DNA from 2 places in the Nocardia rhizosphaerae genome. Region 1 is predicted to be linked to the other one. Evidence: predicted binding sites of a transcription regulator. Region 1 holds the regulator's gene; the other holds the start of a gene.
The links. Region 1 encodes HspR, which represses chaperone genes until heat shock. Its sites were predicted from a motif close to ANNTGAGTNNNNNNNACTCANNT; they were not measured.
Positions count from the first base shown of each region.

Region 1 (7,980 bases):
GCGACGCGGCGGCCGGATCTCGGGGGTGGCGCCGGCGTGGCGGACGGCGGTGGCGTGGTTGAGGCGATGGAAGCTGCCGCGGGCGCGGGCCACTTCGCGCCCAACCCCGAGTGAGCGGCACACCCTGACGACCAGCGGCGAGAGCCCGGCCCGCGCCGCACGGGCTCTACCGAAGATCACCGGCATGTATCGATGACGGCGAGCGCGCGACGGCCGCTCGTCGGCGACGTACGATCCGTCCGGCGAATGGGACCGTGACGAGCATCCCTGCACCGAGCGGCGGGTTTCGGGGGATACTTGAGGCGGTGCCACCGCGAGGTGGGGCCACATTGCGGCAAATTTCAGGGAAAGGGAGCTTGACGACGTGGATGCGCGTTCGCTTGCGCTGGTCCGCGCCGATTTCCGCGGGGTGTCGGAGACACCCGGTGGCCCAGAGCGGCTGATCAGCGCTTTCTATGGTCACCTGTTCGCGCAGAACCCGGCGTTACGTGAGCTGTTCCCGCCCGCGATGGACATGATGCCCAAGCGCCTGGTGTCGGCGCTGCAGTACGTACTGGACAATCTGGAGGACTTCGAACGGGCGCAGAAGTTCCTCGAGCAACTCGCCCGCGACCATCGCAAGTACGGAGTCGAAGCCGACCATTACGACCTGGCGGGCCGGGCGCTGCTCGCGGCCCTGCGTTCCTTCCACGGCAATCGCTGGACCAGGGAGTTACACGAGGGCTGGAGCGACGTCACCATCCTGGTCTCGGCGTCGATGGCGATCGGCGCGAACGAGGACAAATCGCAGCCGTTCTGGGGCGCGACGGTGGTGGGCCATCGCAAGGTGCTCGACGATCTGGCCATCGTGCGGTTACAAGCCGACGGGCCGATCCCGTTCAAGGCCGGGCAGTACGTGCCGGTGCAGGTGCCACAGCGGCCGAACATGTGGCGCTACTTCTCCCCCGCCATCCCCGCGAACCCATACGGCGAGATCGAATTCCATGTGCGCCGGATCAGCGGCGGCTGGGTGAGCCCCGCCATCGTCAACGACACCAAGGTCGGCGACCGCTGGAAGATCGCAGGCCCGCTCGGCGGCCTGCACGTCGACCGGGAGTCGGGACGCGATGTGCTGCTCATCGGCTCCGGGACCGGGATCGCGCCGCTGCGGGCGCAGCTGATCGAGATGAGTCAGCGCGGGATCAACCCGCGGGTGCACTTCTTCCTCGGCGGCCACTACCCCGGCGACCTCTACGACGTGGACAACATGTGGCAGCTCTCCCAGTCGAACCCGTGGCTGACGGTGGTTCCGGTGTGCCAGGAACGCGACGATCCGTGGTGGTATCCGCAGCGGCCCACCGCCCCGCCGATGGGCATGCACCGCAGGCTCGTCGGTAATCTGGGTGCGGTGGTGACCAGCTTCGGCGCGTGGTCCGATCGGCAGATCCAGATCGCGGGGTCGCCGAAGATGATCGCCGAAACCCGGCGCACCCTCATCCGGGCAGGCACCCCACCCGAGATCATCGCGTCCGACCCGGTCAGCTGAGAACCTTCCCGCCCTTCGTGAAAGAGGCCGATGAGCAGCGAACTTCCCGATCCCGCCTGGACGGCGACCGTGGTCGGCCATCACCGCCTGCGCAACGACGTCGCCGTGATCCGTCTGATCGGTGACTTCGTGCCGTTCGCCGCGGGCGGTTCGGTGGAGGTGGAGGTGCCGCAGCATCCAGGCGTGCGGCGCAGGTTCTCGCCCGCGCTGCCGCCCTCCCTCGACGGCAAGCTCGAGTTCCATGTGCGCACCGTGCCCGGCGGCTGGTGCTCGGGCTCGATCGTCGCCGACACCAAGCCGGGCGACCAGTGGCGGATCAGCGCGCCGCACAGCGTTTTCCACATCGATCCCGAGGCCGCCGAGGTGGTGCTGATCGCGGGCGGCACCGGGCTGGCGCCGCTGCGCGCCCAGATCCTCGACCTGGCCCGCCGCGAAACCCCGCCGCGCACCTTCCTCTTCTTCGGCGGACGTTCGCCCCGCGACCTCTACGCCTCGGACATGCTGTACCTGCTGTCCGGCGAATTGCCCTGGCTCACCGTGATTCCGGTCGTCGAAAGCCCCGACGACTCCCCGATCCGCGACGAATGGCACGAACAGACCCGCGTCGACATCGGCTTCTCCCCCGCCGAAATGCTGCACGGCACCCTCGCCGACGTCGCCGCCGCGCACGGTCCCTTCACTCAGTCCCAGGTACTCGTCTGCGGTTCGCCTGCCATGGTCCGTACCACCGTCGACCGCCTGGTCGAATCCGGTACTCCCACGGAGAACATCGTGGCCGAGGGGGCTTGAGGTAGGCAGGGCCGACTCGCAGGACGGTCGCCGCAGATCGTCCTGCGAGTCGGCCGCATTCGGCAAGCACGTCGATACCGGTCGCGGCAGTCGAGTGGGCGCCACACTCTTCGCAATTCCGGTTTCGGTGGCGGTGTGGGCTATTTCGCGGGGGCGTAGATCTGGTTGAGCACACCGGTGCTGAACACATCGGCCGAGGTGAGCTTCAGATCGATGCTGTCGTCGAGCTTGTCGAACCAGCGGGCACCCTTGCCGACGATGACGGGGTGGACGAACAGCTGCAGCTGGTCGAGCATGCCCGCGCGCAGCAGGGACTGAACCAGGGTGAGGCTGCCGGTGATGGCGATGTCGCCGCCGTCGGACGTCTTGAGTTCGCGGATTCCGGCGAGCACGTCGCCGCCGATGATCTCGGAGTTGTTCCAGGTGGCTTCGGTGAGCGTGGTGGAAGCGACGTACTTCTTCTGGTTGTTCATGAAGTCGGCGAACTCGTCGTCGCTGGTCGGCCAGTGCGCCGCGAACTCCTCGTACTGGACGCGGCCGAGCAGCATCGCGTCGGAGGTACCCATGCCCGCGCCGATGGCGGCACCCATTTCGTCGTTGAAGTAGGGGAAGTGCCAGTCGTCGGGGGCTTCGGCGACGCCGTCAGCGGAGACGAACAGGCTGGAAATGATCTTGCGCATCGGATTCTCCATCAGTGGGGGTTCGCCTCGACCAGATCGGGCGAGGCGCAGAAAGCGTGGTCGTGGGCGGGCCTTCGACCCTTACCAGGGTGTACTGTACCGTACGGTTCCGGGTGAACTGAACAGTACGGTACACTCGATACTCTGTCAACAGATCCGAGAACGGGATATACCGGAGGCCTTATGCCACAGACCGAAACAACGTCCGGCCTCGCCGGAACCACCGCCGCCGAACAGGCGCGCCTCCGGATCATGGAGGCGGCGATGGAGGTGTTCCTGCGAGATGGTTACCTCGGAGCCAAAACCGACGAGATCGCCAAGGTCGCGGGTTCGTCGAAGCAGACGATCTACAAGCGGTTCGGCAGCAAGGACAAACTGTTCGAGCAGATCGTGTTCGATCGGCTCAGCGGAATCGACCAGGTCTTCCGGGAAGCCATCGGCGAACTCGCCTCCACCGACGACGTGGAAACCACGCTACGCACGGTGGCGCACCGCTTCGTCCACTTGCTCACTCGACCCGCGCAGCTGCGGGTGCGTCGGCTGGTCATCGCCGAGGCGGGCCGCTTCCCCCAACTCGGGCGCGCCTACTTCGAAGCGGGTCCCGAACGGGTCCACGCGATGCTGGCGTCCTGCTTCGCACAACTGACCGACCGCGGCCTGCTGCGCACCGGTGAGCCCGAACTTGCCGCGAACCATTTCACGTGGCTGGTGGTGTCGGTCCCGGTCAACAAGGTCATGTTCTGTGGCGACGACACCACGTTCACCGACGCCGAACTCGACCACTACGCCGACGCCGGTGTCGAGGTCTTCCTTGCCGCGTACCGCGCCCCAGCCCGGTAGCCCGCGCGTACCGCGCGGCTCAGAACAACGGGTCGTGGCGGATGGACTTGGCTTGGGTGCCCGCGGCCATGAGGCGGAACTTGGTGGTTTGGACCATGGACGGGGAACCGACGATTTGGACGTCGCGGTCGGCCCAGGGGCCATAGGCCGCGACGATCTTGCCGATCTGGCCGGTCATCCGAGGTTCGAGGCCGGGTAGGTCGGGTTGCGGTTCCCCGGAATCGTAGTACCACCAGGGGTTTTCGTCGCTCTCGCTGACGGGGGTGATGGTGAGCCACTTGTTGGCGACGGCCAGCTGGCTCAGGACCTGCAAGTCGTAGAGGTCGCAGGGGTGGTGGCCGCCGACGAACAGGTGCACCTTCGGGTTCACGCGGCGCTGGGCCATCGCCATGATCTGAGCGCGCAGCGGGGCGATGCCGGTGCCGCAGCCGACCATCAGCATCTTGCGTTTGGTGTTGCGTGGCACGCCGAGACCGCCGAGTGGGGAACCGAGCAGCCATTGGTCACCGACTTCGGTGTGCGAGACCATGGCCGGGCTCACCCAGCCGCCGAGCACGCTGCGCACATGGAACTCGACCTCGCCGTTCGCGTTCGCCGGATTGGCCGGGGACAGATAGCGCCACATCCGGGGCCGCGTCGGCACCTGGACGCTGACATATTGTCCGGCCGCGTACTGCATGGGCTGATCGAGCTGGACCCGGATGACCGACAGATTCCGAAGCACCTCGCGGCGTTCGACGACGGTCGCGGTCCAGGCGGGCGGAGTGGTCTCCTTGTCGGCGGCGCTGATCATCGCGCCGCTGATGGTGGCCAGGCCCTCGTCCCAGGCGGTGGCGACCTCCTCGGTCCACATCTCGGTGCCGGCGAATTGGCGCATCGCGGCCTTGAGCGAGTTGGCCACCGCGACATAGTGCGCGGGCTGCACACCGTACTTGCGGTGGTCGCGTCCGAGCTGGGCGAGGAAGGGCAGCAGTTTATCCGGCTCTTCGAGCCGGTCGAGCGCGTAGGAGATCGCCTTGACGAGCCGGTCACGCTGGGCATCCATGGCTGCCGGAAAGTAGTCGCGGATGCCGGGGTAGTCCGTGAACAGGATCGAGTAGAACGACCTGGCCAGCCGCTCGGGCCCACCGTCTTCCGCAGCAACCGCCTTGAACGTGGTACGGATCAAAGCGACAGTCCGCGAATCCATATGTGTCACAACCTCGTTTCGCCATCGAACGCTAGCCGCGCCGGCGAGTGACGGGCTGGGAGGACACTCGTCAGCAGCCGATGCGAGAAGTCTAGGCGAGGTTTGCCAGCTTCGGAATCGTACTCTTAAACATCACACGTGTAATTCAGAAAAAACCAGGTGGTACTCATTAGTAACACCTGAAAAACCTACATCGAGACTGTTAATGACCGGTGAACATGAGCTCATTCCCCAATGTATGGTGCCGTAAAATCGGCATCTCACCGCCAACCTGCCTGGTAGAGCGACCTTTCCGCTACGCACCACCAACCCGGCCGCCCGACGCGCCGTGCCGCGACACGCGGGGAGACTCCCCCGGAGCGGCCCGTCTAGCACACGAAATCGCGCTCCGATCGAGCCGAATTCAGCATCCCCTCAGCTAACTTTCGTGATGATCCCGAGATATATCCGCACCTCACGGCGTTGCGCCACGAGGGCCGTCGGACAGGATCGCGAATTAATGGGTTGCTGAAGAATCACCAGGCGGTCGCCGGGGGTTGACCGGGAAACGCACGAGCCCCCGGCCCGCGCCCGCCTACGGCGGAACGCGAACCGGGGGCTCGCCGGATCGTGGAACCTAACGCCGGTTCCGTGGCTGCCACACCACCAGCGCCGTGCTGCGCTGCGGCGGCGACAGATCGGGCCGATAGCCCGCCCGCAACCGCTCCAGCTCCGCACTCATCTCCTCGACACGCTGCTGCAGCGCCTCGACCTGATTGGTGAGCTCGATGATGCGCTTGATGCCGGCGAGGTTGACCCCTTCGTCCTGCGACAGCCGCTGCACCTCGCGCAGCAGCTCGACATCGCGGGCCGAGTACCGGCGTCCGCCACCCGAAGTGCGTTGGGGAGTGACCAGGCCCAGCCGGTCGTAGGTGCGCAGGGTCTGCGCGTGCATCCCCGCGAGCTGGGCCGCCACCGAGATCATGAAGAACTCGGCGCGCGCGCCGCCACCCGACGCGGACCTCGGACTATCGGACATCAGGCACCCGCCCATCCCGCACGCGGATCGAAACCACCGGCCTTCTCCGCCTCCTGGTAGCGCTTGAGCGCATCGGTGGCGTCGGAGTCCAGGTGCTGCGGAACCGCGACCTTCACCGTGACCAGCAGGTCGCCCGCGCCGCCTGCCGCGCCGCGCTTGGGCACACCGCGACCGCGTACCCGCAGGATACGCCCGTCGGCGGTGCCCGCAGGCACCTTCACGCCGACCCGGCCGTCCAGCGTCGGCACGGAAACAGTTGTTCCCAGTACCAATTCGCTGTAACTCACCGGGAGTACCAGGGTGAGGTCGTCGCCCTGACGGCCGAAGACCTTGTCCTGACTGACGTGCACGGTCACGTAGAGATCGCCCGAAGGCGCCCCACGCAGGCCCGCCTCACCCTGCCCGGCCAGCCGGATCTTCTGCCCGTCACTGACACCGGGCGGAATGCGCACGGTGATGGTGCGGGTGCGGTTCTGGATACCGGTGCCCGCACAGTCGACGCACGGGTCGTCGATGATCGAGCCGGTGCCACGGCAGTCGTCACAGGGCTCGCTGAAACCGAACGCGCCCTGATTACGGCTGACCACGCCGGATCCGTTGCAGTGCGGGCACACCCGCGGGCTGGTGCCCGGCTTGGCGCCGCTGCCGTGACACGTGGTGCACGGTGACGGACTGGTCATCCGCAGCGGGACGGTGACGCCCTGGGCCGCCTCACGGAAACCCAGCGTCGTCTCGGTCTCCACATCGGCACCACGGCGCGGACGGCTGGCGCCGCGCGCACCGCCCCGGTTGAACAGCCCGCCCAGCAGATCGCCGAGCCCGCCGTCACCGGCACCGGCACCACCCGGCTGACCGAAGATGTCACCGATATTGAAGTCCTGCGAGAAGCCACCGGCGGCACCGGGATTGAACCCGCCGCCGTAGCCGCGCCCGGCACCGCCCGCGAACAGGCGGCGCGTCTCGTCGTACTCCTTGCGCTTGGCCGGATCCGACAGCACGGCATTGGCCTCGCTGACCGCCTTGAACCGCTCCTCGGCCTTGGTGTCACCCGGGTTGGAATCCGGGTGCAGGTCGCGAGCGAGCTTGCGGTAGGCCTTCTTGATCTCGTCCTGCGAGGCGCCGGAGGAGACACCCAGCTCCTTGTAGAAGTCCTTCTCGATCCACTCCCGTTGGCTCACCGGGCATCTCCTCCTCTCGCGTTATTTTTGAGTGTCGCCGTCGGCATCCGGATCCGATGCCTCGGTGGCCTCGGCATCGGTCACCCCGACCAGCGCGTGCCGAAGCACCCGCTCGCCGAACCGATAGCCCTTGCGCATGACGACGCCGATGACTGGATCGGCGCCCGAACCCTCGTGCTGCACGGCCTCGTGCAGCGTGGGGTCGAACGGGTCACCGATCGCACCGAACTCGACCAGACCCTGCTTGGTGAGCGCGGTCTCGAGCTTGTCGGCGACGGCCTTGAGCGGGCCGGTGTCCAGGTCGCCGTGCGCCCTGGCCCGGTCCAGATCGTCGAGCACACCGAGCAGTTCGGTGACGACGGCGGCCTTGGCCGCGTCGATGTTCGCCTGACGATCCCGCTCGACCCGGCGGCGGTAGTTCGCGTATTCCGCGGTCAACCGCTGCAGGTCGGCGGTGCGCTCGGCCAGCTCGTCGCTGACCGGCGCCTCGGCCTCGCCGTCGGTGGCGGGCTCCGCCGCCGCGGCGGCGGAGTCCATGTCCTCGACGATGTCTTCGATCAGCTCCTGTTCGGAGTTGGCCTCGGTCACTTCTTCTCCGTGTCGACCGGCTCGTCAACGACCTCGGCATCGACGACCTGGTCGTCGTCGGCGGCGGGACCGGCACCGTTGCCACCGGCGGCCGCGTCGGCGGCCTGCGCCTCGTAGAGCGCCTGGCCCAGCGCCTGCGACTCGGCGGCCAGCTTCTCCACCGCGGTCTTCAC
Region 1 is NZ_JBHSBA010000003.1:42,375-50,354, forward strand. It holds gene ACFOW8_RS01760 (FAD-binding oxidoreductase) at 365-1,525, shown strand; gene ACFOW8_RS01765 (FAD-binding oxidoreductase) at 1,556-2,314, shown strand; gene ACFOW8_RS01770 (dihydrofolate reductase family protein) at 2,455-2,994, opposite strand; gene ACFOW8_RS01775 (TetR/AcrR family transcriptional regulator) at 3,178-3,834, shown strand; gene ACFOW8_RS01780 (globin domain-containing protein) at 3,854-5,023, opposite strand; gene ACFOW8_RS01785 (heat shock protein transcriptional repressor HspR) at 5,640-6,041, opposite strand; gene dnaJ (molecular chaperone DnaJ) at 6,041-7,219, opposite strand; gene grpE (nucleotide exchange factor GrpE) at 7,241-7,807, opposite strand; gene dnaK (molecular chaperone DnaK) at 7,804-7,980, opposite strand, start outside.

Region 2 (7,980 bases), 240 kb from region 1:
GAGCAGGTCGAGGCGGACGCCGAGGAGACGGACGGGGCGATCCAGGTCGAAGCGGTCGATGATGGTCATGGCGGTGTCGACGATGGTGGCGATGTCGTCGGTGGGGGTGGGGAGTTTGCGCTGTTTGCTGCGCGTGTAGAAGGTTTTGGTGCGGACGGTGACCGAGACCCTGGTGCTGATCCGCTGGTGCTCGCGCATCTCTTCGGCGACCTCGGTCGCTAGCCTGGCGACCTCACGGCGGATCTCGCCGGGGTCGGTCAGATCGTGCGGGAAGGTCTCGGACTTGCTGCGTCCCACCGGGATGCGCGGGGTGGTCGTCAGCTCGGTATCGCCCTTGCCGTGCCCGAGGACCCGCAGGTACGGGCCGGTGTTCGGACCGAACTCGGCCGCGAGACGCTGCCGATCGGCGGCCATCAGATCCGCGACGGTCACGATATCGAGTTCAGCGAGGCGCTTGGCGATCCGCGCGCCGACACCCCACAGCGCGTCGGTGGGCCGGTGGCCCATGAGCTCGGTCCAGTTGGCGGCGGTCAGCTCGAAGATCCCGGCCGCCGCGCCGGGGTCGTGCTCGGGTTCGGCGGAGGTCTTGCCCGTCGACTTGGCGAACCCGGTGGCCAGTTTCGCGGTGAGCTTGTTGTCTCCGATGCCCACCGAGCAGGTCAGCCCGAGCTCGGTGATCGCCTGCCGGATCGTGGTGGCCAGCGACCACGGGTCGGCGTCGGTGGCGACGAATGCCTCGTCCATGCCCCACACCTCGACGCCGCCGGCCACTCGGCCCAGCGTCGCCATGATCTCGTCGGAGGCCGTCTCGTATGCGGTCATGTCCACCGGCAGGAAGACCCCATCCGGGCATTTGCGCAGCGCGGACCGCAACGGCATACCTGCCCGCACCCCGAACGCCCTTGCCGGATAGGACGCGCAGGTAACGACCTTGCGCGGCTGCGCGGGGTCACCATCGCCCCCGACGATGACCGGCTGTCCACGCAGTTCAGGGCGGCGCCGGAATTCCACCGCCGCCTGGAACTGGTCGAGATCGACATGCAGCAGCCACTGGGGCATGTGTGCAGTATGACCCCATCGGCGGCGGCGATCAGCAGGCGCCGCGCCGGTGAGGGTGCGGCACTGGGGTATTGGCCGCAACCGGCGGATGGCAATATCCCTAGCGCGCCAACCGATGTCACTGCAGAGCTCGAAGAACGGATACGCCCGATGCCGACCGAAGCCACCACCCTGGACCTCGACCTGGCCCGCCAGGTGCTAGCCGCCCAGCCGTTCGCGCGCCTCGTCGGCACCGAACTCACCGAGTTCGGCGAGGGCGGGGCGACGCTGGTGATCGAGATCCAGCCCGAACACGGCCAGCAGTTCGGCTTCGTGCACGGTGGCGTGCTGGCCTACGCGGCCGACAACGCGCTCACCTTCGCCGCGGGCACCGTCCTCGGACCGAACGTCCTGACCGGCGGCTTCACCATCACCTACCTGCGCCCAGCCCAGGGCGAACGGCTGCGGATCCACGCCACCGTGCTCGGCGCCACCCGCCGCCAGGCGGTCACCCACTGCGACGTCTACGCCGAGATCGAGGGCGAGGAGCCGGTCCTGTGCGCGGTCGCCCAGGGCACGACCCGGCGAGTGGAGAAGGACCTCGAGAAGGCAGCCGACGACACCGATGCCGAATTCGACGACGAGGCCGACACCGACGAGACCGATACCGACGAGCTCACCGACGAGACCGCGCCGGACCCGATCGCCGACGACCCGGATACCACCGAACTGCCGGTCGCGACCGGACCACGCAACGGTTGAACGCACGGGCGGCGGGCCGGCGCCGTTGCGACGGCCACGGCGCCGTTGAGCGGCCCGAGCCAGGCACCGAGAGCTCACCGGCGACCGGACACGCGAACGGCCCACGCCGGTGGGCGCGGGCCGCTCGGATCGCTCGCCTCAGGCGCTGACGGCGAAGTCGTCCGCGGCTGGTTCGGCGACCGGCTCGATGGCGTAGGCCAGGATGTCGGCCACATCCGCGACCGGCCGCACGTCCAGGGCGGCCAGCACCTCGCCTGGGACCTCGTCGAGGTCCGGTTCGTTGCGGGCCGGGATGAACACGGTCTTCAATCCGGCACGCTGGGCTGCGAGTAGCTTCTGTTTCACACCGCCGATCGGCAGCACCCGGCCGTTGAGCGTGACCTCACCGGTCATTCCGACATCACCGCGCACCTGGCGGCCAAGGGCCAGTGACACCAGCGCGGTCACCATCGTGACACCCGCCGACGGGCCGTCCTTCGGCACCGCGCCCGCCGGGAAGTGGATGTGGATGTTGCGGTCGAGGACGCTCGGCTCGATGCCGATCTCCGCGAGGTGCGAACGCACGTAGGTGAGTGCGATCTGTGCGGACTCCTTCATCACATCGCCCAGCTGGCCGGTGAGCGTAAGCGAACGCTCACCCTCGGCCGCATTGGCCTCGATGTAGAGCACATCGCCGCCCGCGCCGGTCACCGCGAGGCCGGTGGCGACACCGGGAACGGCGGTGCGTTCCACCGAGTCCGGGGTGAAGCGGGGACGGCCGAGGTAGTCGGTGAGGTTGTCGACGTCGACGACGAGGCTCGTCACCCGGTCGGCAGGCTGTGGGCCGGACTCGATGTCGATGACATTGTCGTAGCCGAGTGCCGGGTCGTACCCGAGCCCCGAGCGCGCACTGCCCGAGTCCGGCACCGCGCCCGCACTATCGGTGTCGGCCGTGGTCGATTTCGCCGCCGCAGAAGCGGCCGAGTTCGGCGATGCCGCTGTGGCCCGCCTGTCGTCCCCGGTGACGAACCGGGTCGCTGCCTTGCGCATGGCCTTCGCCACCAGGCGCTCCATCTGGCGAACGCCCGCCTCACGGGTGTAGTTCGCCGCGACCTCGCGCAGTGCGGCGTCGGTGATCGTCACCTCCTCGTCGGTCAGCGCGTTGCGTTCCAGCTGCCGTGGCACCAGGAAGTCGCGCGCGATGGCGACCTTGTCGGCCTCGGTGTAGCCGTCGACGGTGATGAGTTCCATCCGGTCCAGCAGCGGGCCGGGAATGGTGTCCATGACGTTGGCGGTCGCGATGAACAGGACATTCGACAGGTCGAGGTCAAGATCCAGGTAGTGATCGCGGAAGGTGTGGTTCTGCGCGGGATCGAGCACTTCGAGCAGGGCCGCCGCTGGATCACCGCGGAAGTCGGAGCCGACCTTGTCGATCTCGTCGAGCAGGACGACGGGATTCATCGAGCCCGCCTCCTTCACCGCGCGCACGATCCGGCCCGGCAGCGCGCCGACGTAGGTGCGCCGGTGGCCACGGATCTCGGCCTCGTCGCGTACGCCGCCGAGCGCGACGCGAACGAACTTGCGGCCGAGTGCCTTCGCGACCGACTCGCCGAGCGAGGTCTTGCCGACACCGGGCGGGCCGACCAGCACGAGCACCGCGCCGGAGCCACGTCCGCCGACCACCTCGAGCCCTCGTTCGGCCCTGCGCGCCCGCACCGCCAGGTACTCGACCATGCGGTCCTTCACCTCGTCGAGGCCGTGGTGGTCGGCGTCGAGCACGGCACGCGCGGCCGATACGTCGGTGCTGTCCTCGGTTTTCACCGTCCACGGCAGGTCGAGCACGGTGTCGAGCCAGGTGCGGATCCAGCCCGACTCGGGGCTCTGATCGCTGGCGCGTTCCAGCCTGCCGACCTCGCGCAGCGCCTCGGCGCGCACGTGCTCGGGCAGGTCGGCGTTCTCGACACGGGTGCGGTAGTCGTCGGCACCGTCGGGTTCGTCCTCGCCGAGTTCCTTGCGAATCGCGTTGAGCTGCTGGCGCAGCAGGAATTCGCGCTGGCTCTTCTCCATGCCCTCGCGGACGTCCTCGGAGATCTTCTCGGTGACCTCGACCTCGGCGATATGGTCGGTGATCCACTCGATCTGCTTGGTCAGCCGCGCGGCGACATCGGGAGTCTCGAGCAGTTCGCGCTTCTGGTCGTTGGACAGGTACGGCGCGTACCCGGCCGTGTCGGCGATCGCCTCCGGCTTGTCGAGCTGGTTGACGATGTCGATGATCTGCCAGGCCTCGCGCCGCTGCAGCACCGCGACGACCAGCTTCTTGTACTCGGCGGCGAGTTCGGTGGTGCGCGCGTCGGGCGGCACGTCCTCGACCGGCTCCGCCTCCACCCACAGGGCGGCGCCCGGCCCGGTCACGCCGTGCCCGATCCGCGCCCTGCGCTCGGCCTTGAGCACCGCGGCGGGCGCACCACCGCGCATCCGCCCGACCTGCTCGATCGTGGCGACGACACCGTAGGAGGCGTACCCCTCGTCGAGTCGCGGCGCGACCAGCACCGAGCCGGTCTTACCCGCCTGCGCGGCGTCGATCGCGGCCTGCGCGGACTCGTCCAATTCGATGGGCACGACCATGCCCGGCAGCACGATCGGATCGGTGAGGAACAGCACCGGCAGGTTCTGAGCTGTAGTCATATCGACCCTTCCAAAGTTGAGCTTTGCTGACTCAACCCACCGGGGTGGTCGTTTGTTCCGGCCCCGCCGACCGTTCACTGACGGCGAACGTGACATCGCCGGGAAACGCGCTCGGCCTCCCCTGACGGATCAGGGGAGGCCGAGGTGGCTGGGGACTAGCTCTTGCGGAGGCGTTCGGTCGGCGGGTCGAAGGTGCGGCGGGCGGACGAACCGCCGCTGCTCATGACACCGAGGACGGCGCCGCCGATCAGCAGGACGGCGGCGAGAATGCCCAGGATGATCGGGACGGTCTTGCCGAAGAGATCGAGCTTGTCGAGGCTCTCCTGGGTGACCTCCATCTGCGCGGCGATGGTCTCCTCGTCGAACACCAGGTGCGACTTGAGCGCGGTGACGTCGACCTGCTCGGCGCTGCGGCCGTAGAACAGGTGGATCTGCTCGCCGCCCTTGAGGACAGCGCCGGTCCTCGGCTCCACCCACAGGTCGCGGGTGTTGGTGTAGAAGCGGGTCATGGTGACCGGCTCCTCACCCTCGAGGCCCCACTTGGCGGCCGGGAGGGTGAGCTTGTTGGTGGCGGCGGGGACGACGTCGTTCATGTTCGTCACCGGGATGGTCTGCCGGAAGTGGTACACCGGCACACCATTGATCTCGGTCTCCTCGACGAAATCGATGGGCCGGGTGGCGCGGGCGTTGCTGTCGAAGTACGGGTACGACTTCTTCTCGGTCCCGATCGGGAAGCGGTACTGCAGACCCTGACGCTGGAAGGCGTCGGCCACCGAGTCGCCCGAGGAGTCGACGGTGACCGCGAGCGAACCGTTGGGCGAGGCGTCGACCGGCTCGCCGGTGACGCGATCGATGGTCACCCGGTCGATCGAGGCGGTGAGGATGCCGGTGTCGCCGTCGCGGTCGTCGCGGCGCAGCGTCTGGCCGGCCTGGACGGTCATCTCGTCGGCGTCGGAAGGCTCCTCGACGGTGAGGAAGCGCTGCGAGACGACCGGCACGTTCGTGTCGACCTTGGCCGAACCCTCCGGCGAGACCAGCGACCTCGAGTCCAGCACCATGCTGTCCTCGCCTGGCACGTTCTTGGCGACGGTGGTGATCCGCAGGTCGAGCGGGGTCTTGGCGACCTTGCCGACGGTGTAGGTGGGAATCATGACAGTGGCGGCGAGCAGCAGCGCGCCGAGGCCGACGAGGATGCAGGCGATGGTCCTGCGCACGTTGCTCATCGGCTGCCGTAGGTGACGTTGCCCAGCACCGACGAACCGGGATCAGCCGGGGTCTCGGGTTCGGGGATCGAATTCTGTTGCGCGCCCGCGGTGATGCCGAGAACGGCAATCACCCCGATGATCGCGCCGGCCAGCCCGCTGATCAGGCCGGGTACGGCAAACTTCATAGCTCGAAACTCCAATACGTGGCGTCGGATCAACCGACGGTGAAGAACCCGATGGTCGGGGCGAAGGTGCAGGTGCGGACGTCACCGTCGGCGGTCTCGGTGGTGAGACCACCGGTGATCACCGCGGCGACGCGGCCGGTGCCGGTGTCGGCGATCGCGGACAGGGTGGCCGGGCCGTCGGGGTTGATCGCGGCCTCGGTGGTGAGCGGCTGGTTGCCGGAGCGCCGGTTGTCGAGGTTGACCCACTGCACGGTCATCGGCGGATTCTGCTCCGCGGTCGGCGTTTTGGTGCCGAGCGCGGTGAAGACGAAACCGGTCTGACCCGCGGCGGGACCCGGCGGCGGCAGCTCGGCGGGGCCGGGTACGGCCAGCGCGGTGCCGACGGAATCGGAGGTCGGGCCGATGCAGCCCTTGCCGATGGTCGGGTAGAGGAACTGCGCGATGCGCGGCCCGTCCGACGGCGGCAGTTCGGGGCCACCGCCGCCGCTGCCGTCGAGGAAGGTGATGACCCGCTCCAGCGTCGACTTGACCTGCGCCGGAATGCCTGGAGTCGCGAGCAGCACGCGCGCCTGGGCCAGGATCGCGGCCTGGGCGCTGTCGGCGATGGGGGCGGGCGCGGCGATGGCGCCTACGATCGACGGAGCCAGTGCGGCCAGGGTCTCGGAGGGCACGTCCTCCGCGATCGCCGGGACGTTCGGTGCGGTCGCGGTCTGCGGTGCAGCCATGGTCGTTGCGGGCGCGGCGAAACTCACCGCTATAACGAGAGCGGACAATGCGGTCCGCGAGCCTCGGGTGCGCAGCACTGGTCAGCCGTCCTTCTTTGTGGGGATGGGGTGGAGCAGCCCGGAACGGTTAGTGTGATCCGGGGTTTCAGATACATTGGAGAGGTGACTACAGCGGACAGGCGGTATGGGGGTCGTACAGTCGTCGCGCGTAAAGCCGAACGGCGCCAGCGGTTCCTGGAAGCAGCGACGCGAATCTTCGCCGAACGCGGGTACGCCACGTGCTCGCTCGCCGAAGTGTGCGCGGCGGCGGGGCTGTCCAAACGGCAGTTCTACGAGGAGTTCGAGACCCGCGAGGACGTGCTCATCGCGGCCTACGACCGCATTCAGGACGACGCCGCGATGGCGGTGGCGGCGGCGGTCGTCGACTACACCGACCCGGAGTCCGCGCTGAGGGCAGGCCTGGGCGCGTACCTGGAGTCGCTCGGCTCCGACCCGTATCGCGCGCAGGTGGCGCTGATCGAGGTGGTCGGGGTGAGCGACCGGATGGAGGACCATCGACGCGCGCGCAGGCACGCCTGGTCGGCACTGATCGAGGCCGCGCTGGCCGCCAAGGGCGTGCGGCTGCGCGGGGACGCCGAACTCACCACCGGGCTGATCACCGGCGCGGTCAACGGCGTCGCGCACGAATGGCTGCTGCGAGATTCGCGGCCGCCGGTCGGCGAACTCGTCGATCTGCTGACCGCCGCGGCGCTCGCGCTGGTCGATCGGGGCTGAATCGTGGTCGCCCGAAGGGAGGGTGGCAACTTCCCGCACTTGCCGCTTGCTCAACCCACTCCCTTTCCGGACATTGTGAGACCGGACGGCTTCACAGTGGGGAGGAGTCTGGCATAGCAGTGACCCAGATCGCAACGGCAGAACCGATGCGGTCGCCGTCACCTGGGGTGATGGGCTGGTCAGGAGTCCAGACGCCTCGTCGTCGTAGTGAACCACCAACCGGCCGGGCGGGTGGGCAGATCGCCGTTTCGGACAGCGACCACCAGTGTGGTTACCGGTCGGTTACCCCCGTTCAGGACAGGTGCAGCACACCGGCGATGCTGCCGCCGAGCACGCCGGGCGTGCTGTAGTCGAGCCCGCCGTCGGGCCGGAGGACCACCGTCGACGTCGCGCCCTCGTCCAGGCACAGCCCCGTGCCCGTGCCGGTGAGCCTGGCGCGGAAGACCAGACGATCGGCACCGACCTCGGTCAACGTCTCCGCCCGTGTGCAGCGCTCCCCGGACACCACCCCGATATTCGCCGAGGCAGCCACCTCCTGCCCGGCCTCGCCCGCGCCGATCGTCAGCTCGACGTCGAAGCTCGCCAGCCCGTCCCTGGCCCGACCGGTCCAGGTGCCGAGGAAGGCCG
Region 2 is NZ_JBHSBA010000003.1:287,277-295,256, forward strand. It holds gene ACFOW8_RS02885 (DNA polymerase IV) at 1-1,059, opposite strand, end outside; partial or broken gene ACFOW8_RS02890 (PaaI family thioesterase) at 1,210-1,617, shown strand; gene lon (endopeptidase La) at 1,939-4,464, opposite strand; gene ACFOW8_RS02900 (DUF3068 domain-containing protein) at 4,620-5,687, opposite strand; gene ACFOW8_RS02905 (DUF2613 family protein) at 5,684-5,854, opposite strand; gene ACFOW8_RS02910 (Rv1157c family protein) at 5,884-6,657, opposite strand; gene ACFOW8_RS02915 (TetR/AcrR family transcriptional regulator) at 6,742-7,353, shown strand; gene ACFOW8_RS02920 (serine/threonine-protein kinase) at 7,646-7,980, opposite strand, start outside.
Region 2: a site for HspR is predicted at 4,479-4,501, ahead of lon (endopeptidase La). Genes of this name have one in related genera too.